Regions from separate parts of the Pantoea sp. X-Soil-TKNS-1211 genome, predicted to be linked through region 3. Evidence: predicted binding sites of a transcription regulator. Region 3 holds the regulator's gene; each other region holds the start of a gene.
What was found. The regulator CRP, encoded in region 3, controls carbon source genes, mostly activating them, when cyclic AMP is high. The targets are predictions, from matches to a motif close to ATGTGANNNNNNTCACAT.
Positions count from the first base shown of each region.

Region 1 (6,045 bases), 1.7 Mb from region 3:
CGCATCGGCCTCATGCAGCGGCAACCACACCACATCTGCCAGCCGCGCACGACGGAATGAGGCCGGTAAAATCGATACCCCTAATCCGGTAGCAACCAGCCCGAGGATGGTCATCGCTTCCCCCACTTCCTGAGTGATAAAGGGTTTGATCTGATAACGGTGCAACAGCGCCAGTATCTCGCCATATAAGGCGGTACCGCCTTGCGGATCGAAGAATACAAAAGGTTCATTCGCCAGTGCCTGAATGGAGATGGCCTCCGCATCGGCCAGTGGATGCGCCCAGTGCACCACCGCACACAAGGGTTCGCGCAGTAACAACTGATGCTGTAAATCACTCGGCAACGGCGTGTTGCGCATCACGCCAAGATCGAGACGTCCTTCGTGCAACGGTGCCAGTTGCTGACGGGTGTTAATCTCCTGCATCTGGATATGTACTGCCGGCCAGCGCTGGCGGAAATGATAGAGCGCATCGGATACCAGCCCGGTAAAGGGCGCGGAGGAGGTGAAACCAATACGTAATTCACCTTCCTGGCCGTTGTGCAGCCGCGCCGCACGACTGGCCGCCTGCTCCACCTGAAGCAGAATCCCGCGCGCATCCTGTAAAAATTGTTGTCCCGCAGGCGTGATCTGCACACTGCGATTGGTACGGGTGAACAGCTGCGCGCCAATTTCCTGCTCCAGTTGCTGGATCTGTTGGCTGAGCGGCGGTTGCGAAATATTGAGGCGCATGGCGGCGCGACCAAAATGCAGTTCTTCCGCCACGGCAATGAAATAGCGTAGATGACGAAGTTCAACATTCATATTTTAAAAGTCTCATTCGAGATTATTAATATATTGTACAACTTATTATCACTTTCCTACGATAGTCATACCTTCTGAAATTTGAGGATTTTCCGTGAGTCGCTCTTCTCAGGCTGTGACACTCGATGAGGACGAAGTGTCCGTCGTGCCTGCTTCTGTTCCAGCGTCAGTAACATGGATTGAACGCGGTTCGCCGCAATTTATGCGTGTTACCCTTGCCCTGTTCTCGGCGGGTCTTGCCACTTTTGCCCTGCTGTATTGCGTCCAGCCCATTCTACCGGTGTTGTCCCAGCAGTTTGGTGTCTCGCCAGCAGCCAGCAGTATCTCGCTGTCGTTATCGACCGGGCTGATGGCGCTGGGTTTGCTGGTCACCGGACCACTTTCCGACGCCATTGGCCGTAAGTCGGTAATGGTGACCGCCTTGATGCTTGCCGCCCTGTGCACCGTGATTTCTGCCATGATGACCAGCTGGCACGGCATTCTGTTGATGCGCGCGCTGATCGGTTTGTCGTTAAGTGGGGTGGCTGCGGTGGGAATGACCTACCTGAGTGAAGAGATTCATCCGCGGGTGATCGCTTTTTCGATGGGCCTGTATATCAGCGGCAACTCGATTGGCGGGATGAGCGGTCGCCTGCTAACCGGGGTATTGACCGACCTTTTTTCCTGGCGCATCGCTATTGGTGTGATCGGTTGCTTTTCGCTGGCATCGGCGCTGATGTTCTGGAAAATCCTGCCCGCTTCGCGCCATTTCCGCCCGGCGTCATTACGTCCGCATAATTTGCTGATTAACTTCCGCCTGCACTGGCGTGACAAAGGCCTGCCGCTGCTGTTTGCGGAAGGTTTTCTGTTGATGGGCGCGTTTGTCACCCTGTTCAATTACATTGGCTATCGACTGCTCAGCGCGCCGTGGTCTCTCAGCCAGGCGGTGGTCGGTTTGTTGTCGGTGGTCTATCTGACCGGTTCCTGGAGTTCGCCTAAAGCCGGTGCGATGACCAGCCGCTTTGGTCGGGGGCCGGTGATGATCACCGCCACTGCGATCATGCTGTGTGGTCTGCTACTGACAGCGTTCAATACCTTGTGGATCATCCTGCCGGGTATGATGTTATTCACCGCCGGATTTTTTGCCGCCCATTCGGTTGCCAGTGGCTGGATTGGTCCGCGCGCACGTCGGGCAAAAGGCCAGGCCTCTTCCCTCTATTTATTCAGTTATTACGTCGGTTCCAGCGTCGCCGGAACCTTAGGTGGCGTGTTTTGGCACAGTTTTGGCTGGAGCGGTGTCACCGTGTTTATCAGCGTACTACTGGTGCTGGCATTGCTGGTCGGTTGGCGCTTGCAGTGCCGCAAACTGTAATCTGTTTTACGGGGCCAATGCGCCCCGTTCCCTTCAGGTAATCCCCCTTCCCGGCAAACTTTCAGTGCCAGTGAAAACAAAATAACAATAGCTAGCTATAATTTATTCTATTCCAAAAATAGTTAGATTTTTTTCTTTACACAGCAACGAGGAAGCCAGATGGAACTTTATTATTATGTCGATAAATATGCCGGTTATAACGACAACCATGTGGTACATGCCAATGGGTGTCCTTTCCTTCCGCCGGATGCAGCAAGACGCTTTCTTGGTACTTTTTACACCGCTAATGCCGCGATTCAGCAGGCGCGTAAGTTTTATCCTTCCGCGCTGGGTTGCGAACACTGTTGTCCGGTTGGCGTAAAAAAAAATCTGACCTCCCAGCATAGCGTGGCACTAAAACACATGGCCTGACTCTGATATTCCGGATCTGAGCTGGACCGCGACGTTGCGCCATTTTGTTAAGTTTTCCTGCGACATTTCGCTATGTTAGACACCAACAACATTGCTTCAGGTAGAACGCTCATGCGTGAAAAATACGCAACGTCACAAATCGCCCTCCACTGGCTCACCCTGTTATTGATCGCCATTGCCTATACCACCATTGAACTACGTGGCCTGGCGGCCCGTGGTTCGTTAACCCGCAGCCTGATGATGATGACGCATTTCAGCTGTGGCGTCTCAGTATGGGTGTTGATGCTGGTACGCGCCGGGTTACGCCATCGTCATACCTCACCAGACATCATTCCCGCACCGCCACGTTGGCAACAGAATCTCGCCCATCTGATGCATTTCCTGCTGTACGCGCTGTTTCTGGCATTACCCATCCTCGGCGTCACGTCGAAATATCTCAATGGTCGGCCATGGCAGGTTTTTGGCCTGGCGATGCCAGTGAGCAGCACCCCGAATTTTGACCTCGCCGACACGCTGATCGGCTGGCACGAAACCCTGGCCCCACTCGGCTACTGGCTGATTGGCCTGCACGCCGTCGCCGCACTGTTGCATCACTATATCCTGAAGGACAACACCCTCATCCGTATGATGCCAACACGTAAACGCAGCTCGTAACGAATTTCTTAATAACCTCAGGCTATTAACCGGAGCCTTAGCGATAAAAAATATTCAGCAATAAAATACGGTTAGACGGTTTCCCTCTGCGTATTAATCCTCCACAATAGGCATAATTTGTGACGAAGGTCACTTCACATCGGGCTTTCCGCCCCTAATTTGCCGCCTGACTGATCTGAAATTCATGCAATCAACCACCGTCTCCCGTAAAACGGCCTGGCTACGCGTCGTGTTGCTGGCCATTGCCGCTTTTGTCTTCAATACCACCGAATTTGTCCCGGTTGGTTTGCTGTCCGATATCGCCGCCAGTTATGCGATGAAAACTGCGGATGTCGGCATCATGCTGACCATCTACGCCTGGGTAGTGGCGCTGCTGTCGCTACCGCTGATGCTGCTGACGCGCAATATTGAACGTCGTCTGCTGCTGTCGATTCTGTTTGTGCTATTTATTGCCAGCCATGTGCTCTCATCGGTCGCCTGGGATTTCACTTCGCTGGTACTTTCCCGTATCGGTATCGCGCTGGCACATGCGGTGTTCTGGTCCATTACCGCGTCGCTGGCGATTCGTGTCGCTCCGGCAGGCAAAAAAACCCAGGCGCTGAGTATGCTGGCAACCGGCACCGCGCTGGCGATGGTGTTGGGCGTGCCGATTGGGCGTATCGTCGGTCAGTATCTTGGCTGGCGTACTACTTTCGGCATGATTGGATTGTCTGCGCTGGTGTTGCTGGTGCTGCTCGCACGCATTCTGCCACGCCTGCCCAGTGAACATACCGGTTCGCTCAGCAGCGTACCGATGCTATTTCGTCGCCCGGCGCTGGTTAGCATGTATCTGCTGGTCACCGTTGTGGTGACAGCGCATTACACCGCTTACAGCTATATCGAACCCTTTATGCAGGTCGTCGCCAACTCCGGGGAAAACTTCACCACGCTGTTGTTGCTGCTGTTTGGTTCTGCGGGAATCATCGGTAGCGTGCTGTTCAGCACCCTGGGTAATAAATATCCCTCGGCGCTGTTGATTGCCGCGATTGCAGTGATCACCTTGTGCATGGGTCTGCTGATATTTGCCGCCGTACGCCCGGCCGCGATTGCAACGCTGTGTATTTTCTGGGGCATGGCGATGATGATGATTGGTCTGGCAATGCAGGTCCGGGTGCTGTCGCTGGCACCGGATGCAACTGACGTTGCCATGTCACTGATGTCCGGCATTTATAACATCGGCATTGGTGCCGGTGCGCTGCTCGGTAATCAAGTTAGCCTGCATTTAAACATGGCGGATGTGGGCAATATTGGTGGGTTGATCGGCCTGGTGGCGTTGTTCTGGTGTATCTATATCTTCCGTCGTTATCCACAGTTACGTTCCAACGGTTAAAAAAGGGGCTTCAGATAGAAGCTATCTGAAGCCTGCCCCTTCCTATTTATAAAGCTCTGCGGTGCCATGCAGGTTGTTGTTGCCAGAGGTCGAAGTGATGCGGAAAGACTTTGCTCCCGCAGCACTGGCCTTCTCCGCCAGTTGATTCTCCAGCGAGGTTAAATCGGTGCTACCTGATGCGCTTACCACACCGATTTGCTGTTGATTAGCCGGCGCTTCACTTACCAGGTCAGCCGCCATAGTACCAAATGCGATTGATGACAGGGCCACAGCGGCCAGGGTCAGTTTAATGCTTTTCATGATCGTCTCTCTTTGCAGATGAAATTGGGTGGGTCGCCATTTAATTAACAACCGTTAAATAAATACTAAATCCAAAGGCGGACTCGCGTCAATGATTTTATTAACGGTCGTTATTTTAATGGGAAGTGGCGTAAGTATGGGCTTCAGCGCGTCTCTGGACTTTACCATTCAGGGGATTTTGCCCGCGAAGGCACAAACGGACAAAGTGGTGTTGCATATTAATTTAATGATCGGTAATTTAATAAGCATGTTGAGCTGTGGTGAGGATTTATGAGCCAGATAACTGAACCGACCCTGCGTAAAAGTCGTGGCAGACCGAAAGTCTTCGATCGCGATGATGCGCTGGATAAAGCCCTGATGCTGTTCTGGGCGCACGGCTATGAAGGCACCTCACTGACGGATCTGGTCAGCGCGACCGGTGCCAAAGCGCCAACGCTGTACGCGGAGTTTGCCAACAAAGAAGGCCTGTTTAAAGCGGCGATGCAGCGCTATATCGAGAGGTTCAGCGCGCAACGTAATGCAGTGCTGAACGATGCCGCGCTGGATGTGAAGACGGCGATCGAGTCATATTTTCGCGCCACCGCCGCCTGTTTCACCGAATGCGATAAACCCGCTGGCTGCTTTTTTATCTGTACCTCCAGCGCCCTGTCCGCCAGTTCTGAAGAGGTGGCGCGCATGCTGGAACAGCAGCATCACGCGCAGGAGCATGCGTTGCAACAGTTTCTCGCGGCACGCCAGCAACGCGGTGAATTACCCGCATGCAGCAATACCGCAACGCTGGCAAGCTTCCTCGCCTGCGTGTTGCAGGGCATGTCGGTGCGCGCCCGTGAAGGCGCAAGTCGCGAGGATTTAGAACAGATTGTGGATACGCAGATGGCAATCTGGCCTGCGCTGGCGGGATATTGCGCCATTGACTAGCTGAAACACCTGACGTCGCGGCGCGATAAAACGCGCCGTGACGGGTATGTTAAGGCAGGAAAAACATCGGTTTTAGCTCCGCGCTGACCGGGCTGTTATCCTGATTTGACGGCATCAAATCCTTCATCGACGCCCACCAGCGTTGGCAAACCTCTGTTTGCGCCACCGCCTGCCAGCGGGCTTCCGACTCTATTTCAACACTGGCAAACAACAAATTGCGTTCGGCATCCAGCCAGATAGC
Region 1 is NZ_AP035953.1:2,296,724-2,302,768, forward strand. Features, by position in the region: gene AC6I8W_RS10980 (LysR family transcriptional regulator) at 1-801, opposite strand, end outside; gene ynfM (multidrug efflux MFS transporter YnfM/SxtP(Kp)) at 896-2,152, shown strand; gene AC6I8W_RS10990 (hypothetical protein) at 2,312-2,563, shown strand; gene cybB (cytochrome b561) at 2,675-3,217, shown strand; gene AC6I8W_RS11000 (sugar transporter) at 3,402-4,586, shown strand; gene bhsA (multiple stress resistance protein BhsA) at 4,629-4,886, opposite strand; gene AC6I8W_RS11010 (hypothetical protein) at 4,978-5,160, shown strand; gene AC6I8W_RS11015 (TetR/AcrR family transcriptional regulator) at 5,157-5,804, shown strand; gene rhaM (L-rhamnose mutarotase) at 5,854-6,045, opposite strand, start outside.
Region 1: AC6I8W_RS11000 (sugar transporter) is a predicted target of CRP. The motif match lies at 3,335-3,352, and genes of this name have one in related genera.

Region 2 (6,045 bases), 720 kb from region 3:
ATAATCAGTTTGCGCAACATGATTAATGGCTGAAATTAATCGGGCCGCCCTGCTCAATCGCCCGTTGCCAGGCCGCTCGTTGTTCCAGCCCCTCCAACCAGAGCTGGCTGGCGGGCATGTCACGCAGCCCGGTGCGGGCACGCATCGCCAGCAACGGAAAACTCATCTGGATATCGGCGATGCTAAAGCGATTACCGGCAAAGTAAGCATGCTGGCTGAGATGCTGTTCAATCACATCGCCATGCAGCGTCAGTTGCTTGTTCAGCCAGGCTTTCTGGATACCGGCGCTGAGTGCTTTACCGGCTGGGCGCAGCAGCCAGGGCACGGGCTTCTTGCCCAACTGCCCGAAAACCAGTTTCATCACCAACAACGGCATCAGCGATCCCTCAGCGTAGTGCAGCCAGTAACGTGCCGCAATCTGCGCGTCTTCATCGGACAGTTTCAACCGATATTCGACGTCATATTTTCCTTCCAGATATTCGAGGATCGCCCCGGACTCGGCCAGCACACGATTGCCATCGGTGATCACCGGGGATTTGCCCAACGGATGGACTTTCTTCAACGAGTCCGGTGCCAGCAAGGTGCCTTCACGTTGGTAACGTTTGATCTGATAAGGCACTGACAGCTCTTCCAGCAGCCACAGCACCCGATGTGAACGAGAATTTTCAAGATGGTGAACGGTGATCATCATGGCTTCCTGACCAATGGTTGGACCAGCAAGTATAGATGATGTCGCCTTAGCGTTTCTGCTCGTCCTGTTGCGGATCGAGCAAAACAGCCCCTGAACCTTGCTCGCCCAAACGGTCACCGGGGTTACGCAGTGGGCAGTCACGCATCGACAAACAACCGCAGCCAATACAACCATCGAGGTCGTTGCGCAGCCGCGTCAGCGTTTCAATACGTTTATCCAGTTCTTCACGCCAGTGCTGCGTCAGCGCATCCCACTCCTGGGTCGACATGCGTTTGTTGGCCGGTACATGCATCAGGCTGTCGCTTACCGTAGCGAGGGGAATACCGATGCGCTGCGCGATTTTAATGATGGCCACCCGGCGCAGCACATCACGACTATATCGCCGCTGATTGCCGTTATTACGCGTGCTGGAGATCAATCCTTTGGTTTCGTAAAAGTGCAAAGCCGACACCGCCACACCGCTGCGCTTCGCCACTTCACCCGGTGTCAGCACCGGTTTCGGGTAGTTGCGTTCTTTTTTCATTTGGCTCTTTACCTCAAGTTAACTTGAGGAATTATACTCGCTCCCCATTGAAACTTCGAATCTCTACTCAGAAGGATGTGGCTATGATGCAAGAGGAAATCATTCATTCACTGACTAACTGGATCGATCAGAATCTGGATAAAACCCTGTCGATTGATGAAGTAGCGGCAAAATCAGGTTATTCCAAATGGCACCTGCAACGTATGTTCCGTACCGTGACGAAACAAACGCTGGGGGGTTATATCCGCGAACGTCGCTTGACGCTGGCCGCCGAGGCACTGCGTCAGACGCAACGCCCGGTATTTGATATCGCTATGCAGTACGGCTACGACTCACAGCAAACTTTTTCTCGCGTGTTTCGCCGTCAGTTCTCACAAACGCCCACCGCGTATCGCCACACCATGCGCCGCCAGGCCATGATTCAGCGCCCACGCCTGGTGAGCTTTGATTGCAGCGAGAATATGGCCAGCTTTACCCAGCGCACCACCGGCGAGTGCTGCCCGGTTCGCTAACCCTGCCTGCGCGCCCCGAGCGGGCGCTCCCTGCCTTGCCTAAAAACGCGCAATAAATCGCGCCGCCACCTCTCATGCGTCATGCCTTATTCGCGCGATTCTTCTGTCGATATCGATAAAATTTTTTCTACCATACCAGGTATAAATTTTGTTCAAACTTTCAAATCGGGTGATATAATGTGACCCAAGTCACAGTTTAATGCGTAGTTTGACGGCCTGAAGGGCCTCCCTGACCTTCCTTCTCTGCCGCCAGTGATGTCCGTCGAATGTCAGGGATGTTACTGATTCATAGAGGTTCGTTGCAGATGGCTACTTTAACCACCAGTCTTATCGTTATGCGCTGGGAATTGCTGAGCGCGGTAATGATGTTTTTCGCCAGCACCCTGAAAATTCGTTTTCGTCAGAATAGCCACCATGTGATGGCACTGATGTGCGGTGGAATCGGCTTGGGCATGTCCTGCTGGTTTGTTACCGGCCTGATGGGGATCACTCTCAGCATGGAGAATCTGCATAACTTTATGGAAATTTCCAAAAATGCGTTTGTCGAGGTGATGAGCCAGACGCCAGCGGACTGGCCAATGCCTTAATCGCTTCCAATAAAAAACCCCGCGATGCGGGGTTTTTTATTTGCTGTGTGATTTCAAACTTTCTTCAATACGGCCGGGATGCTGACATCCGTTACCGTTCCACCCGGTGTCTGCGCACCAAAGCGGTCCTGAATCCACATATCACCCATCATCTGATTGAGTCCACGATCCAGCCCGGTGACCATCCCAGCACCTGGGGTAAAGGTCAACTCACCAAAGTAAACCTGCTGCTCGTGGATATACCAGTCAACGCGCACATAATCGAAATCACTTGCCAGTTTCTTACTCAGCACTAAGGCATGTTGCAACGCAGCCATTTGCGACGAAATATCCAATCCGGTATCACGAATCTTGTGGTAGGCCTCGTTTAAATTGTTAACATAAAAATTCATAGAAAGTAATGGATTACAGCGATTGTAAATCACCTGAAGTACATATTCGAAGTTACCATCGCGTTTATTAAACATATGGAACTTGTAATCAATCGGCGCAGTTTTCCCATCACCAATGTATTTTTCTACCAGAATGCGTGGCTTGATGTACCGGTAATGAATCTCACGCGCCTCATCCGCATAGTCTTTTTTCAACCAGGTTTGGCATTTGCTGATGATCTGCTGCTTCTTCAACGCATCTGGTTCTTCCAGCAGAATTTCGACCATATTCGAACCGTGATTCGGCTTGATCACCGTATTCTTCCAGCTTGCCATCGTATGCAGTGTATGGGGATCGCCAGTTTCATACACCAGCGGAATCAGATACTCACCACCCACCTTCTCAGCAACGTAATCACGCACCGAGTATTTATCCGACAGGCGACCATAGTTCTGATAATCGCCATAGACAAACTTGCGATACAGCACCTTCTCGTTAAACACCTTAGGCTGGCGCAAATTGGGTAGCCGACGAAACCTACGGAAGTAGTACAGACGGTCCTGGTAAGCCCAGGGCATTTTTTTGATGAAATACCGCACACTTCGTCTGAGTTCATCTTTCAACTTGAGCATATCTAACCTCATTTGTAGGTTTTGTAGTTGAGCGAGGAAACTTGAATCTTAAAAATGGCGCCCTTTCTGAAGAAGTAATTCATTACCGTAAGGGACAGAAGTTCAGTAATGAAAACGCTCCAGGCGGCCCCCATGATGCCGTAGCCTTGAATCAGCCACCACGAAAGCGGCAGGCTGATGGCCATCAAGCTAATAATTTTTCTGAGCAGATAGTTAAATCCTCCTTCCTTGACCATATAGCGATACGCCACTGTTCCCATTGCTGAAAAACTGGACGCTATCGACAACACCGTAATAAGACTCCCTGACTGCGTGTATTCGTGACCGTATAAAGCAATGATGATTTTTTCACCACACAAGGCGATGACAAGTAACAAGAGCAATGAAACACCCAAAACATAACCATTCAGGCGCGCCGTCAACTTATTGGCAACGTCACCGCGCTCCCGGAAAATTTCTGAAAAGCTGGACGTGATGATGGCCAGTGGAATGAAGGTCCACGACGCCGATATGGTGTTGGCGGCCGCGAACAAGCCAAGCTCACGCGCCGAAGCAATCCCCACCAGAAACATCTGCGCGGTTTTCACCTGTACCGAGATAAAGATGCTGGAGATCGCCAGCGGCAGGCCGGCATAGAGCAGATAACGCAGATAAGGGCCGCGTTTGTTACGTACAGGTGCCTGCTCCTGATTTTCGCGGTAAAAGTTGTAGCGTTTTATGGCATAGGGAACCAGCGTCACCACCACAATCGATAACGTCAGCCAGATCGGGCTAAGTCGCAACCAGGCAATGGCAAAACTGAGTGAGAAGCCAAGCAGCAGGCCAATTGAATTCGCAATGGTATTGAGCCGGGAAGCGAGGCGCGCGTTGTTATACACGCTGAACGTGTCCTGCGTAACGAATACCGAGGCGATAAACGAGGCCAGGGCAAACGCAAGGAAGTTTTCCTGCATGTTGTACCAGACCCATATCAACACCGGCACCGAGGTTAGCACCAATAGCGTGAATCGCAGCGTACGTGCAACATTCATCAGACGCACACCTTTCGGTTCACTCTTGCTGATGGTCTTGAACAGTATCGTTTCGGTGCCAAACATCGCTACGGTCTGCACCATAGAGAACAATGAGGTGGAAAACGCCATTTGGCCAAACACCGTCGGGCCAAAGGATTTTGCCACGTAGGAGGTCACAAATATGACGCCGAAAACCGAGACGACCTTCTCAGACATCATCCAGGCGGCATTTGACATTACGCTTAATTTCATCAACTCGTCCTTAGTATTACTTACTACAACTACTTTCGGTACAACGTCCTTGAAAGAATTAAACAAGCGCTAATTGGGCCTGACTTAAATTAATAACTTCAAACCAAGCTGGTCCGAAAAAGTGGACTCGCATCAGGATTCAGAGAATAAATTCAGGATAATTCTGATTAAATCCGGCGCGAAACCCTTTGGATGTAACCGATTTCAGCCAAAATAATGACCAAAAAGTCACTGGCATATCCTGTCGTTTTTGCAAGCAGGTTATGCCGTTTTTTCAATGAATGTATAATTTTTCCGCATTTGGGATGAAATGAATCTATATCAAAAACCCAACACCAGGAAGGCGTTCAATGGCAATCAGAATAAAATAAGACTTATCCCATGATGATATTTATTCTAAATATCTTAATTTAACCCTCGCAATTCTAATCGCGCACTTTAATACTGCATTAATAGCACTCTTGCAGTACCAGATATTAATACAGTAATTCTCATCCACTAATTGATAAGAAAGGTAATAGCATTTATGAGAAAGTCACGATATAGCGAAGAACAAATCACAAATGCCATTAAAGCTTCTGAAACAGGAGTGAAAGTCAGGGAGATTTGTGAGGAGCTTGGCATTTCCGAAGCCACTTTCTATAGCTGGAAGAAAAAGTTCTCCGGTCTTTCCTCTGAGGATGGAAGAAGAATCAAAGAGTTAGAAGACAAACTTCAGGCACTCACCCGCGAGTTACAAGCACTCAGCTCTGATAAGGAGATGCTGCAAAGCGTACTGAAAAACTTCTTTACCACCAATGAAAAACGCCAGGCTGTTAACTTCCTGCAAACTACCTTCGACATAGGTACACGTCGCAGTTGCCGCCTGCTGGATATTAGCCGCAGCGTTTATCACTACCCATCAGGCACAGAAAATCGCTAACCATGTTAAGACCGTTGTTATTTGACTTAATGCTGAGATTTGTTCTTACCAGAAGAGATGAAGATCATTTAATTCGGCGTTCATAACATAACAATAAGCACCATTTTTCCCTGATAAATTACATCGCGGAATTGCTTCTTTTTTTGCGGTAAAATTGATTTACATCAGCAAAAGTCTCGCATTTCAAGCTATTTACGTCCCTCCCAATCTCATTCAGGTGAGATTGGGGCTTTCACAATTACTTTATCAACATTAATACAGTGCGCTAAATATCAGTAATTTTGTTTAGCATGCATGAACAACCGACCAGAATCGACCTCTCATCAACTCTTCTTTTAAGTGGATCTATACTTACTCTACGTGATCATATTACCCGCTGACATAGATGTTGGTAACGTTTTCAACACCAGGATTAATCTCGAAGGGAAACGTTATCATTGCTAAACAATAAACCAATTGTCCATACCTGATAAGTTAATATCAGCTCACTATCCATCGTTATGCTTAAACATTTCTCTGCATAAAGGTGACGGAAGATTCT
Region 2 is NZ_AP035953.1:389,299-395,343, reverse strand. Features, by position in the region: gene AC6I8W_RS01755 (glutathione S-transferase family protein) at 23-688, opposite strand; gene soxR (redox-sensitive transcriptional activator SoxR) at 738-1,214, opposite strand; gene soxS (superoxide response transcriptional regulator SoxS) at 1,298-1,726, shown strand; gene AC6I8W_RS01740 (YjcB family protein) at 2,032-2,313, shown strand; gene AC6I8W_RS01735 (ATP-grasp fold amidoligase family protein) at 2,367-3,317, opposite strand; gene AC6I8W_RS01730 (oligosaccharide flippase family protein) at 3,326-4,582, opposite strand; gene AC6I8W_RS01725 (transposase) at 5,109-5,504, shown strand.
Region 2: AC6I8W_RS01740 (YjcB family protein) is a predicted target of CRP. The motif match lies at 1,904-1,921, and genes of this name have one in related genera.

Region 3 (6,045 bases):
GAAACGCTGGAAAACCTGATTGAAGCCTTTGTGTTACGCGAAGGCACCGACTACGGTGAACAGGAGCGCAGTCTGGCGCAAAAAGTCGCTGATGTACGTCACCAGCTGGAGCGCGGTGACGCGGTGCTGGTATGGTCAGAACTGCACGAAACCGTCAATATCATGGCCCGCGGTGAATTTCGCGGCTAATGCACATCCCGGCTTTTCGTGCTAACAATGCTCATCGCCGGACTTCACAGGGAGCTTTGTTATGTCAGCCAGGCATCCGATCATTGCCGTCACCGGTTCCAGCGGTGCCGGAACCACCACCACCAGCCTTGCCTTTCGCAAAATATTCCAGCAGTTGAATCTGCATGCTGCGGAAGTGGAGGGTGACAGTTTTCACCGCTACACGCGCCCTGAAATGGATATGGCGATCCGTAAAGCGCGCGATCTTGGCCGCCACATCAGCTATTTCGGGCCAGAGGCGAACGATTTTGGCCTGCTGGAGCAGACCTTCAGGCAGTACGGTAAAACCGGTCTCGGCCAGTCGCGCAAATATCTGCACACTTATGACGAAGCCGTGCCATGGAACCAGGTGCCAGGCACCTTCACCCCGTGGCAGCCGCTGCCGGAAAACACTGATGTGTTGTTCTATGAAGGCTTGCATGGCGGCGTGGTGACGCAGCAGCACAACGTGGCCGAACATGTCGATTTACTGGTGGGCGTAGTGCCGATCGTCAACCTTGAGTGGATTCAAAAGCTGATTCGCGATACCAGCGAGCGCGGCCATTCCCGCGAAGCGGTGATGGATTCGGTGGTGCGTTCGATGGAGGACTACATCAACTTCATCACCCCGCAGTTCTCACGTACCCATATCAACTTCCAACGCGTGCCGACCGTTGATACCTCCAATCCGTTTGCCGCGCGTGAAATTCCGTCGCTGGATGAAAGCTTTGTGGTGATCCATTTTCGCGGGCTGGAAGGCATTGCCTTTCCCTATCTGCTGGCGATGATTCAGGGTTCTTTCATTTCACATATGAACACCCTGGTGGTGCCCGGCGGCAAGATGGGGCTGGCGATGGAGCTGATTATGACGCCGCTGGTGCAGCGACTGATTGAAGGCAAACGGATCGAATAATGTAGCGGCGCGATTTATCGCGCAAGATGGTGCGCGCTGCGGGAAAAATCCGCGCGATGAATCGCGCCGCTACGTTCGAGCTAGAGTTCGATAACCTCGTAGCTGTGGGTGATTTCTACTGCTTTACCCAGCATAATCGCCACCGAGCAATATTTTTCTGCCGACAGGTCAACCGCCCGCGCCACCGCTTTATCACCCAGCGCTTTGCCGCTGACAATAAAATGCAGGTTGATAAGTGTGAAAATGCGTGGCGCTTCTTCACGACGTTCGGAGGTGAGTTTTACCTCACAATCCACCACATCGTTGCGCCCTTTTTGCAGGATGGACACTACGTCAATCGCGCTGCAACCGCCTGCCGCCATCAGCACCATCTCCATCGGACTCGGTGCTTTGTCGCCCGAATTGCCATCCATTAATATCTGGTGACCTGATGAGGATTCTCCGAGAAAGGTAAGCCCTTCCACCCATTTAACCCGTGCCTGCATTATTCTTTCTCCTGAATCGGCTGATTTGCCGCCAGAGTACGCTTTCACCTGAGAAACAGCAATCCAGACTAATCGCCCTTTTGCTGAAGCGAGACAACAGAAGACAGCTAGCAAAAGCTGTGCTACAAACAGTGCTGAAAATATTTTCGTCGCAATAGACGAAGGCGGGAAGAATCAGAAGCCTGGCTTAAGAGTCCACCCGAATAATTTTCCTTTACAGGAAGCGCTCTACGATTTCACCGCCTGACAGGGAAAACTGCCCCCTGTGTTTTGGGCACGATTACAACAGAGGATAATAGCGAATGGTTCTCGGCAAACCGCAAACAGACCCTACACTCGAATGGTTCCTGTCCCATTGCCATATTCACAAATATCCATCCAAAAGCACCCTGATTCATCAGGGTGAGAAAGCGGAAACGCTCTACTACATCGTGAAAGGTTCCGTTGCGGTACTGATCAAAGATGAAGAAGGCAAAGAGATGATCCTCTCCTATCTCAACCAGGGGGATTTCATCGGCGAGCTTGGCCTGTTTGAAGAAGGTCAGGAACGTAGTGCCTGGGTACGAGCTAAAACTGCCTGCGAAGTGGCTGAAATTTCCTACAAAAAATTCCGTCAGCTGATTCAGGTAAACCCGGATATTTTAATGCGTCTTTCGGCGCAGATGGCACGTCGCCTGCAGGTGACATCAGAAAAAGTAGGCAACCTTGCCTTCCTTGATGTGACCGGTCGCATTGCGCAGACGCTGCTCAATCTGGCCAAACAGCCTGATGCCATGACCCACCCGGACGGGATGCAGATCAAAATCACCCGTCAGGAAATTGGTCAGATCGTCGGCTGCTCACGTGAGACAGTTGGCCGTATTCTGAAAATGCTGGAAGATCAAAACCTGATCTCCGCACATGGTAAAACCATCGTCGTTTACGGCACCCGCTAATTTCTTCTCACCCACGGCGTGATGGCAGCATCGCGCCGTTTTTGTCTGCGATGAGCTGATGTGGCGTCGAATCATCTATCATCCCGAAGTTAACTACGCCCTGCGGCAAACGCTGGTGCTGTGCCTGCCCGTGGCTCTCGGCTGGCTGTTTGGCGACCTGCAAAAAGGCCTGCTGTTTTCCTTAGTACCCGCCTGTTGCAACATCGCTGGCCTCGATACGCCGCATAAGCGCTTCTTTAAACGCCTGATTATTGGCGGTTCCCTGTTTGCGACCGGCAGCTTTCTGATTCAATGGCTGACGGATTATCACGTCCCTCTGCCGTTGATTCTGTTGGTGCTGCCGTTGTTAGTGGGCGTGACCGGTGAGATCAGCCCGCTGCATGGCCGTTTGTTACCCGCCACACTGATCGCCTCCATCTTTACCCTGAGCCTGGTGGGACGCATGCCTGTCTGGGTGCCACCACTTCTCTATATCGGTGGCACCTTGTGGTACGGGCTGTTTAACTGGTTCTGGTTTTGGCTGTGGAAAGAGCAGCCAATGCGCGAGTCGCTAAGCCTGCTGTACCGTGAGCTGGCGGATTATTGCGATGCCAAGTATACCCTGCTGACGCAGCTGACTGACCCGGAGAAAGCATTGCCGCCGCTGCTGGCACGCCAGCAGAAAGCGGTCGATCTGATCACCACCTGTTATCAGCAGATGCATATGTTGTCGGCCAGCCGTGATAACAGCCATAAACGCCTGACGCGCGCCTTTCAGGTGGCGCTCGATTTGCAAGAACACATCTCCGTCAGCCTGCATCAGCCGGAAGAAGTGCAAAAGCTGGTGGAACAGAGCCATGCCGAGGCGGTGATTCGCTGGAATGCCAAAGTCATCTCGGCTCGTCTGCGCCTGCTGGCTGATGCCATTCTGTATCACCAATTGCCGGAACGGTTTCAAATGGATAAGCAGCTGGGGGCGCTGGAAAAAATTGCCCGCCAGCACCCGGATAATCCGGTGGGTAACTTCTGTCTGTATCACTTCAGCCGCATTGCGCGCGTGTTGCGCACCCAGAAACCGCTGTATACCCGTGATCTGATGGCCGACCGCCAACGGCGTCTGCCATTTTTTCCGGCGTTGCGCAGCTATCTGTCGCTGAAATCACCCGCCTTACGCACCGCTGCACGTTTTGCCGTGATGCTGATGTTTGGTAGCTCGCTGGCGCTGTTCTTCAATATCCCCAAACCTTACTGGATTCTGATGACCACCATGTTCGTCAGCCAGAATGGCTACAGCGCCACGCGGGTGAGGATTCAACACCGTGCGCTCGGCACCTTTGCCGGATTGTTGATTGCTGCCGCCTCGTTGCGGCTTGCCGTGCCGGAAACCATCACCCTGTTGTTTATGCTGGCGATCACCCTCGCCAGCTATCTGGTGACGCGCAAATATTACGGCTGGTCGATGATTGGTTTCACGGTAACTGCGGTGTATTCGCTCCAGTTGTTGTCGCTCAATGGAGCACAATTTCTGCTGCCGCGCATGCTGGATACGCTGATGGGGTGTCTGATTGCCTTTGGCGGCATGATTTGGCTGTGGCCACAGTGGCAAAGCGGGTTGCTGCGTAAGAACGCACACGATGCGCTGGAAGCCGATCAGGAAGCCATGCAGCTATTGCTTGGACCGGAGCAATCACCGGAGAAGCTGGCCTATCAACGTATCAATGTCAACCAAGCGCATAACGCGATGTTTAACTCGCTAAATCAGGCGATGACCGAGCCAGGTTTTAACTCCCAGTATCTGAAGGATATGCGGCTGTGGGTGACGCACAGCCAGTTTATCGTCGAACATATCAACGCCATGACCATCCTGGCGCGCGAGCATACCATGCTGACACCCAAGCTGGCGGAACGTTATCTGCAATCCTGTGAAATCGCGTTACAGCGCTGCCAGCAGCGGTTGGAGCATGACGGCCCCGCTAACGACAGCAATATTCTGGAAGCGCCGGAAAACATCAATGAGGGGGCGGTGACGATTGTCGAGCAGCACGTGAAGCGCATTCTGCAACATCTGAACGTGATGCACACCATCTCTTCTCTGGCATGGAGCCAGCGACCGCATCATGGCCGCTGGCTGACCGGACTACGGGTGAAAAACTGAGTTACGCCGCCAACACCTTCTCGATGGCTACCGCGAACCGCGCCATACCCTCTGCGATATCGGTCGGTTCAATCACCAGTGACGGCACAAAACGGATCACCTCGTTGCCAGCAGTCAGGATCATCAGACCTTCGGCGGCAGCGGCATGCAGAATATCGCGCGCCTTGCTGGCATGCTGCGGCTTCAGCGCTGCACCAATCAACAAACCTTTGCCACGAATATCTGTGAACAGGTCAAATTTGCTGTCCAGCGCTTTCAACGCCTCGACAAACTGCTGACGACGTGACTCAACACCTTCCAGCACTTCAGGGGTGTTGATGATATCGAGGGCAGTTTCGGCAATCGCACAGGCCAGCGGGTTACCGCCGTAGGTGGTGCCATGTACGCCTGGTGCCATCACCGAGGCGATTTCATTGGTGGTCAGCATCGCGCTCACCGGGAAACCGCCGCCCAGCGCCTTCGCCGTGGTGATGATATCCGGGGTGATGCCGTAATGTTCATAGGCAAACAACTTGCCGCTACGGCCCATGCCGCTCTGCACTTCATCCAATACCAACAGCGCGTTGTGCTCATCACACAAAGCGCGCAGACCCTGCATAAACTCCGGCGTAGCAGGCATCACACCGCCTTCGCCCTGAATCGGCTCAACCACGATAGCGCAGGTGTGATCGTCGATCACCGCTTTTACCGCCGCCAGATCGTTAAAGGGAACATGCACGATATCAGCCGGTTTCGGGCCAAAGCCGTCGGAGTATTTCGGCTGACCGCCAACCGACACGGTGAACAAGGTGCGTCCGTGGAAGGCGTTATGGAAGGCGATGATTTTGCTTTTGAACGGGCTGTGTTTTTTGCAGGCGTAGTAACGTGCCAGCTTAAACGCGGCTTCGTTGGCTTCAGCACCAGAGTTGCCAAAGAACACGCGCTCAGCAAAGGTCGCGGCAATCAGTTTGCTCGCCAGGCGTAACGCCGGTTCATTGGTGAACACGTTGCTGGTGTGCCACAGGGTTTCACCCTGGGTTTTCAACGTCTCCACCAGCGCCGGATGACAATGGCCCAGCGCAGTCACCGCGATGCCGCCAGAGAAATCGATATATTCTTTGCCCTGCTGATCCCAGACTCGGCTACCTTTGCCTTTCACCGGCACAAACTGCGCGGGTGCATAAACAGGCAAAATAACGTTATCGAACGTTTCCCGGGTTACCGCTAGCTTTTCTGCTGCCATTGCCTACCTCATCGGATTACTTGTTGAGCTGACGTGAAATTATAATCACAAAATATGCATAAAAAATCACACAAAGGCAAACACAACTTAAGTCTTCAGGAAATTCGCCAGCAGCTGATGCCCCTGCTCGCTGAGGATACTTTCCGGGT
Region 3 is NZ_AP035953.1:4,013,407-4,019,451, forward strand. Features, by position in the region: gene AC6I8W_RS18990 (YheU family protein) at 1-189, shown strand, start outside; gene AC6I8W_RS18995 (phosphoribulokinase) at 251-1,120, shown strand; gene AC6I8W_RS19000 (OsmC family protein) at 1,201-1,605, opposite strand; gene crp (cAMP-activated global transcriptional regulator CRP) at 1,908-2,540, shown strand; gene AC6I8W_RS19010 (YccS/YhfK family putative transporter) at 2,599-4,674, shown strand; gene argD (bifunctional acetylornithine/succinyldiaminopimelate transaminase) at 4,676-5,896, opposite strand; gene AC6I8W_RS19020 (aminodeoxychorismate synthase component II) at 5,984-6,045, opposite strand, start outside.

Region 4 (6,045 bases), 560 kb from region 3:
GCCCGTTGGTCGGCGGGGGCTTGATAGATTTTCTGGTAGGTTTTGTACGATTTGTGGTAATCACCGGTGCGCATCAGCGTCAGCGCGTAGTCACTCAACACCTGCATGTTATGCGGCATCACACGCAGCACTTCTTCACAGCAGCGACGGGCGGCAGGGTAATCCGCTGCCGCCATTGCCTGGCGAAAGCGCGCTGCCGCGCCTTCGACACGCGATTGCAGCGCAGCAGGATTGGTCATAAAGGCCGGACGTTGAACAGCAACAGTTTTGCGCATAAAAGACTCTCAGTAATCCGCTGAACTTGCACGCATCCTTAACTGGCAGCGGACTTTGCCCCGCTGCCGGGCGCGCTACATTAACCGACGCGCAGCTTCGACAACAATTTTCACCGCATCGCTTTCGGTTTGTTTCATGGTCGCCGCATCCGGGATCTCCTTCTGCGTACGATTCACGATGACCCCCGCCACCATACCGGCTCGCAGCCCCTGGCTGGCGCACATGGTTAACAGTGTAGCGGATTCCATCTCATAGTTGAGGACGCCCATCTGCTGCCACTCTTGCATTGATCCCTGGAAACGGCTGACCACGCGCCCGGAAAAGGTGTCGTAGCGTTCCTGGCCCGGATAGAAGGTGTCTGACGACGCGGTAATACCGATATGGGTTTTCGCGCCGCAAGCTTCTGCCGCCGCCACCAGCGCCGTGGTGCAGGTGAAATCCGCCACCGCCGGGAACTCCATCGGTGCGAAATGCAGACTGGCACCGTCCAGGCGTACTGACGCAGTGGTGACCAGTACATCACCGACATTGATGTCCGGCTGAATCGCGCCGGTGGTTCCCACGCGCAGGAAAGTCCGTACGCCGAGTTGTGCCAGCTCTTCGACCGCAATCGAGGTAGATGGCCCGCCGATGCCAGTAGAGCACACCACCACCGGTTTGCCATCCAACTCCGCCAGATAAGTGGTGAATTCACGATGCGACGCCAGATGTTGCGGGTTGTCCATCAACGCCGCGATTTTCTTCACGCGCTCCGGGTCACCGGGAACGATGGCCAGTGTGGCTCCTTTCAGGCTGGCTTTGGTGATGCCAAGGTGGAAAACGTCAGACTGGGCCATAACAGACTCCTGGTAGATAAGGGATATGCGCGCCACTTTACGTCAGCATGCGGGATAAATATGTGAGTAATTTCACTATAAATAATGAGAATTACATTATATGAGAATAATTTTGTGATTTATGTCACACATTAATAGTCTGCCATTCTGAATTGCTACATCCGGTGCTGTGTAAGTCCAGGCGGCGGTGTTAATAGAGAAGAAGAATTCATGCGTATCCCCTCTGAAACCTACACCCGCCCGGCCTCCACGGCCAGGCTATAGTTACGTGATTGCGCACTTGCCAGCATGGAGAGAACAATGAAAACCGAAGACAATATGGCACAAAAATCTGCAACCGGCGGCTTTGCCCTCGCCGTCCAACCGACCGCCAGCAGCACCATCCTTACCCACAGCGAGGCGATCCATGCCGGGGAGACCTCCGTACCCAGCCAGGGAGAAAATCTGCCCGCGTTTTATGCCCGCCCGAAAGAGTATCAAGGGACATTGCCGGTGGTGTTGGTGGTGCAGGAAATTTTCGGCGTGCATGAGCACATCCGTGATATCTGCCGTCGCCTGGCGCTGGAGGGTTATCTCGCAGTGGCACCGGAACTCTATTTCCGCGAGGGCGATCCGAGCGAATACACCGATATCCCTACCCTGTTCAAAGAGCTGGTGAGTAAAGTGCCGGACTCACAGGTATTGTCCGATCTCGACCATGTCGCCAATTGGGCCGCGCGCAACGACGGTGATATTCGTCGTATGGCGATTACCGGTTTCTGCTGGGGCGGTCGCATCAGTTGGCTGTTTGCCGCACATAATCCGCAGGTACGCGCGGCAGTCGCCTGGTATGGCCGTCTGGTGGGTGATAAGACGCTGAAGCAACAGAAGCACCCGATTGATATTGCGGTTGACCTGAATGCGCCGGTGCTGGGCCTGTACGGTGGTCAGGATGAAGGAATTCCGCTGGAGAGCGTTGAGCTGATGCGCCAGGCGCTACATGCCGCCAATGCCAAAGCGGAGATTGTGGTGTATCCCGAGGCAGGTCATGCGTTCAACGCTGATTATCGTCCGAGCTATCACGCTGAATCCGCCAAAGATGGCTGGGCGCGCATGCTGGCGTGGTTTCAACAGTATGGCGTAGCACCTGACGCGTAATAAAAAAGGGGCGCCTGGGCGCCCCAAAGTGCCAACACCCGATTACGCCGTTTCACCGCGCAGGTGTTTCGCTGCGATGACCATGTTCGCCAGTGCCTGACGGGTTTCCGTCCAGCCACGGGTTTTCAGACCGCAATCCGGGTTCACCCACAGACGTTGTTCCGGGATACTCAGCGCGGCTTTGCGCAGCAGGTCTTCCATCCACTCAACGCTCGGGACATTCGGGGAGTGGATGTCGTACACACCCGGGCCGATTTCATTCGGGTATTCAAACGCTTTAAACGCATCCAGCAGGTCCATGTCAGAACGTGAGGTTTCGATGGTGATCACGTCGGCGTCCAGCGCGGCAATCGAGTCCATGATGTCGTTGAACTCGCAATAACACATATGGGTGTGGATCTGAGTGTCATCCTGCGCCACGGCAGCGTTGAGGCGAAACGCATCCACCGCCCAGGTCAGGTACGCCGCCCAGTCAGACTGGTGTAGCGGCAAGCCCTCCCGAAGTGCCGGTTCGTCAATCTGGATAATGCCAATACCGGCTTTTTCCAGATCTACCACTTCGTCGCGCAGTGCCAGCGCAATCTGTTTGGCAATGGTTTCACGGCTGACGTCTTCACGCGGAAACGACCAGCACAGGATGGTGACCGGACCAGTGAGCATACCTTTCACCGGTTTGTCAGTCAGCGACTGCGCGTACTTCGCCCACTCCACGGTGATGGCGGCCGGACGGCTGACGTCACCGATGATCACCGGCGGTTTTACGCAGCGTGAACCGTAGCTCTGTACCCATCCGTTCTGGGTGAAGATGAAGCCGTCAAGGTTCTCACCGAAGTATTCAACCATGTCGTTACGCTCAGCTTCGCCGTGTACCAGCACATCAAGGCCCAAACGTTCCTGCTCGACAATCGCCTGTTTGATGTGTTCCGCGATACCGGTGCGGTAGTGACCGCCGTCAATGTTGCCCTTTTTGAAGTCGAGGCGCAGACCGCGGATTTCCGTGGTTTGCGGAAATGAACCGATGGTGGTGGTTGGCCATGCGGGTAGATTGAAACGGTTACGTTGCGCTGTGGCGCGTTCGCGGTACGCACTGTGACGCTCGGTGTCTTTGGCCTGAATATTCGCCAGGCGCTGCGCCACGGCGGCATTGTGTACCCGGCTGGAGTGGGCGCGGGCACGGATTGGTGCGCTCCAGGCTTCCAGTGATTTGGCATCATGGTTATTCAATGCCTTGCTCAGCAGCGCCAGTTCCGCACATTTTTGCAAGGCAAAGGCGAACCAGCTTTTGACTTCACCATCCAGACGGGTTTCCACGCTCAGGTCGATCGGACTGTGCAGCAGGGAGCAAGAGGAACCAATCCACAGCTGTTGACGAAGCCCTACCAGCGGTTGCAGACGCTCAAACCAGCTGCTGAGGTCAGCACGCCAGACGTTACGGCCATTGATCACTCCGACCGACAGCAGCCATGCGGCAGGCAGTTGTTGGTTGAGTTGTTGTATATCGTCTTTGCCGTGTACCAGGTCAACGTGCAGGCCCTGCACCGGCAGCGCTTTAATCACATCAAGGTTCTGGCCGATGCTGTCGAAGTAGGTGGTCAACAGCAGTTTGGTTGCACCTTGCAGGGCGTCGTAAGCCGGTTTGAACGCCGCACGCCATTCCTGCGGCAGCTCCAACGCCAGTGCCGGTTCATCAATCTGCACCCATTCGATATCGCGATTTTTCAGTTCAGCCAGCACCTGTTGGTAGACCGGCAGGATGTCTTTCAGCAGTGACAGGCGGTCAAATTGCTCGCCTTTCACTTTACCCAGCCACAGGTAAGTCACCGGACCGAGGAGTACGGGTTTGACGTTGTGACCGAGCGCCAGCGCTTCGTCTACTTCGTCCAGCAGTTGGGTCCAGGTCCGTTTGAAGTGCTGGCCTCGGGTGAATTCCGGCACCATGTAGTGATAGTTGGTGTTGAACCATTTGGTCATTTCAGCGGCAGCAGCCGGTTCACCAGTCGGTGCACGGCCACGACCAAGACGGAACAGGGTATCAAGATCGACTGAACCGTCTTTGTTCTGGTGACGCGCAGGGACGTTACCCAGCAACAGGCTGGTGGTCAGTACGTGATCGTACCAGGCAAAGTCACCCACGGGCAGCAGGTCCACGCCAGCCTCTTTCTGTTGTTGCCAGTGGCGCGCTCGCAGTTCACGGCCCACCGCCAGCAGTTCATCTTGCGAGCTGTTACCTGCCCAGTAGCTCTCCTGGGCTTTTTTCAATTCACGACGCAGGCCGACGCGAGGGAAACCGAGTGTGTGGTTCAGAATGGTCATTTACTGTTCTCCAGGTATTCTTAGCTGTGCAGCACGCGCTTCAAATCAGGGCCAACGTATCCTGGTCGTAACGCCTGCTGGAGATGTTTAGCCGTCCAGATGTTTACACCGCTATCTTCTGCGGGTACTGTATGTTCCTCAAGCGCAAATTGTTCAATCTCGATGTGAAGGATTCTCATGATCGAACTCAAACACCTGCGGACGCTACAGGCGTTACGGAATACCGGCTCTCTGGCCGCCGCCGCCGCCCAGCTTCATCAAACGCAATCGGCGTTGTCTCATCAGTTCAGCGACCTGGAGCAACGGCTGGGCTTCCGCCTGTTTGTGCGTAAGAGCCAGCCGCTACGTTTTACGCCACAGGGGGAGATCCTGTTGCAGCTGGCTGAACAGATCCTGCCGCAGATCCAGCAGGCATTGCAGGCTTGCCATGAGCCGCATCAAACCACGATACGCATTGCGATTGAGTGCCATAGCTGCATTCAGTGGCTAACGCCTGCGCTGAACAACTTCCGTCAGAGCTGGCCACAGGTGGTGATGGATTTTAAATCTGGCGTGACTTTTGACCCGCAGCCCGCCTTACAACAAGGCGAGCTGGATGTGGTGTTGACCTCGGATATTCTGCCGCGCAGCGGCTTGTTCTATTCGCCGATGTTCGATTTTGAGGTGCGACTGGTGATGGCACCGGATCATCCGCTGGCGCACGTTGCGCATATTGCACCGGAAGATTTGGCAGATGAAGTCCTGATGATTTATCCGGTGCAACGTCAGCGGCTGGATATCTGGCGGAATTTTCTGCAACCCGCAGGCATCAGCCCGGCACTGAAGAGCGTAGATAACACCTTGTTGTTGATTCAGATGGTGTCGGCGCGTATGGGGATTGCGGCGTTACCCCATTGGGTGGTGGAGAGTTTTGAGCATCAGGGGTTGGTCGTCACCAAAACGTTGGGTGACGGGTTGTGGAGCCGTTTGTACGCAGCGATGCGTGATGGCGAGCAGCGTCAGCCGGTACTGGAGGCGTTTGTCCGCTTCGCCCGCCAGCATGCTTGTGAGCATCTGCCCTTTGTGCGCGATGCTGCACGCCCGGGTTCGTTACAGCCCCTGTCATCCTGAGTTCGCCTGCTCTATAATGCGCCGCCTCAACCCGTGACCAGGAGATTTTCACCATGACCAATAACGATGTACTGCGCAGCGTGCGCTATATGCTGGACCTGAGCGACAGCAAAGTGGTGGAGATTTTTGCCCTGGCCAATTGTGATGTGCCGCTGGAAGATGTGCAGGCATGGCTGAAGAAGGATGATGACGCCGCATATCGTCCTTGCCCGGACGTACTGATGGGGTATTTTCTCAATGGTTTGATTTTCCATCGTCGCGGTAAAAGTGAGGATGCGCCTGCGCCGTCAGTTGAGCGCAAAATGAATAACAATATTTTCCTGAAGAAGCTGCGCATCGCGTTTGCCCTGAAGACCACGGATATTCCCGAGAT
Region 4 is NZ_AP035953.1:221,657-227,701, reverse strand. Features, by position in the region: gene AC6I8W_RS01005 (tetratricopeptide repeat protein) at 1-275, opposite strand, end outside; gene udp (uridine phosphorylase) at 351-1,112, opposite strand; gene AC6I8W_RS00995 (dienelactone hydrolase family protein) at 1,413-2,249, shown strand; gene metE (5-methyltetrahydropteroyltriglutamate--homocysteine S-methyltransferase) at 2,292-4,562, opposite strand; gene metR (HTH-type transcriptional regulator MetR) at 4,740-5,672, shown strand; gene AC6I8W_RS00980 (YehS family protein) at 5,726-6,045, shown strand, end outside.
Region 4: udp (uridine phosphorylase) is a predicted target of CRP. The motif match lies at 1,225-1,242, and genes of this name have one in related genera.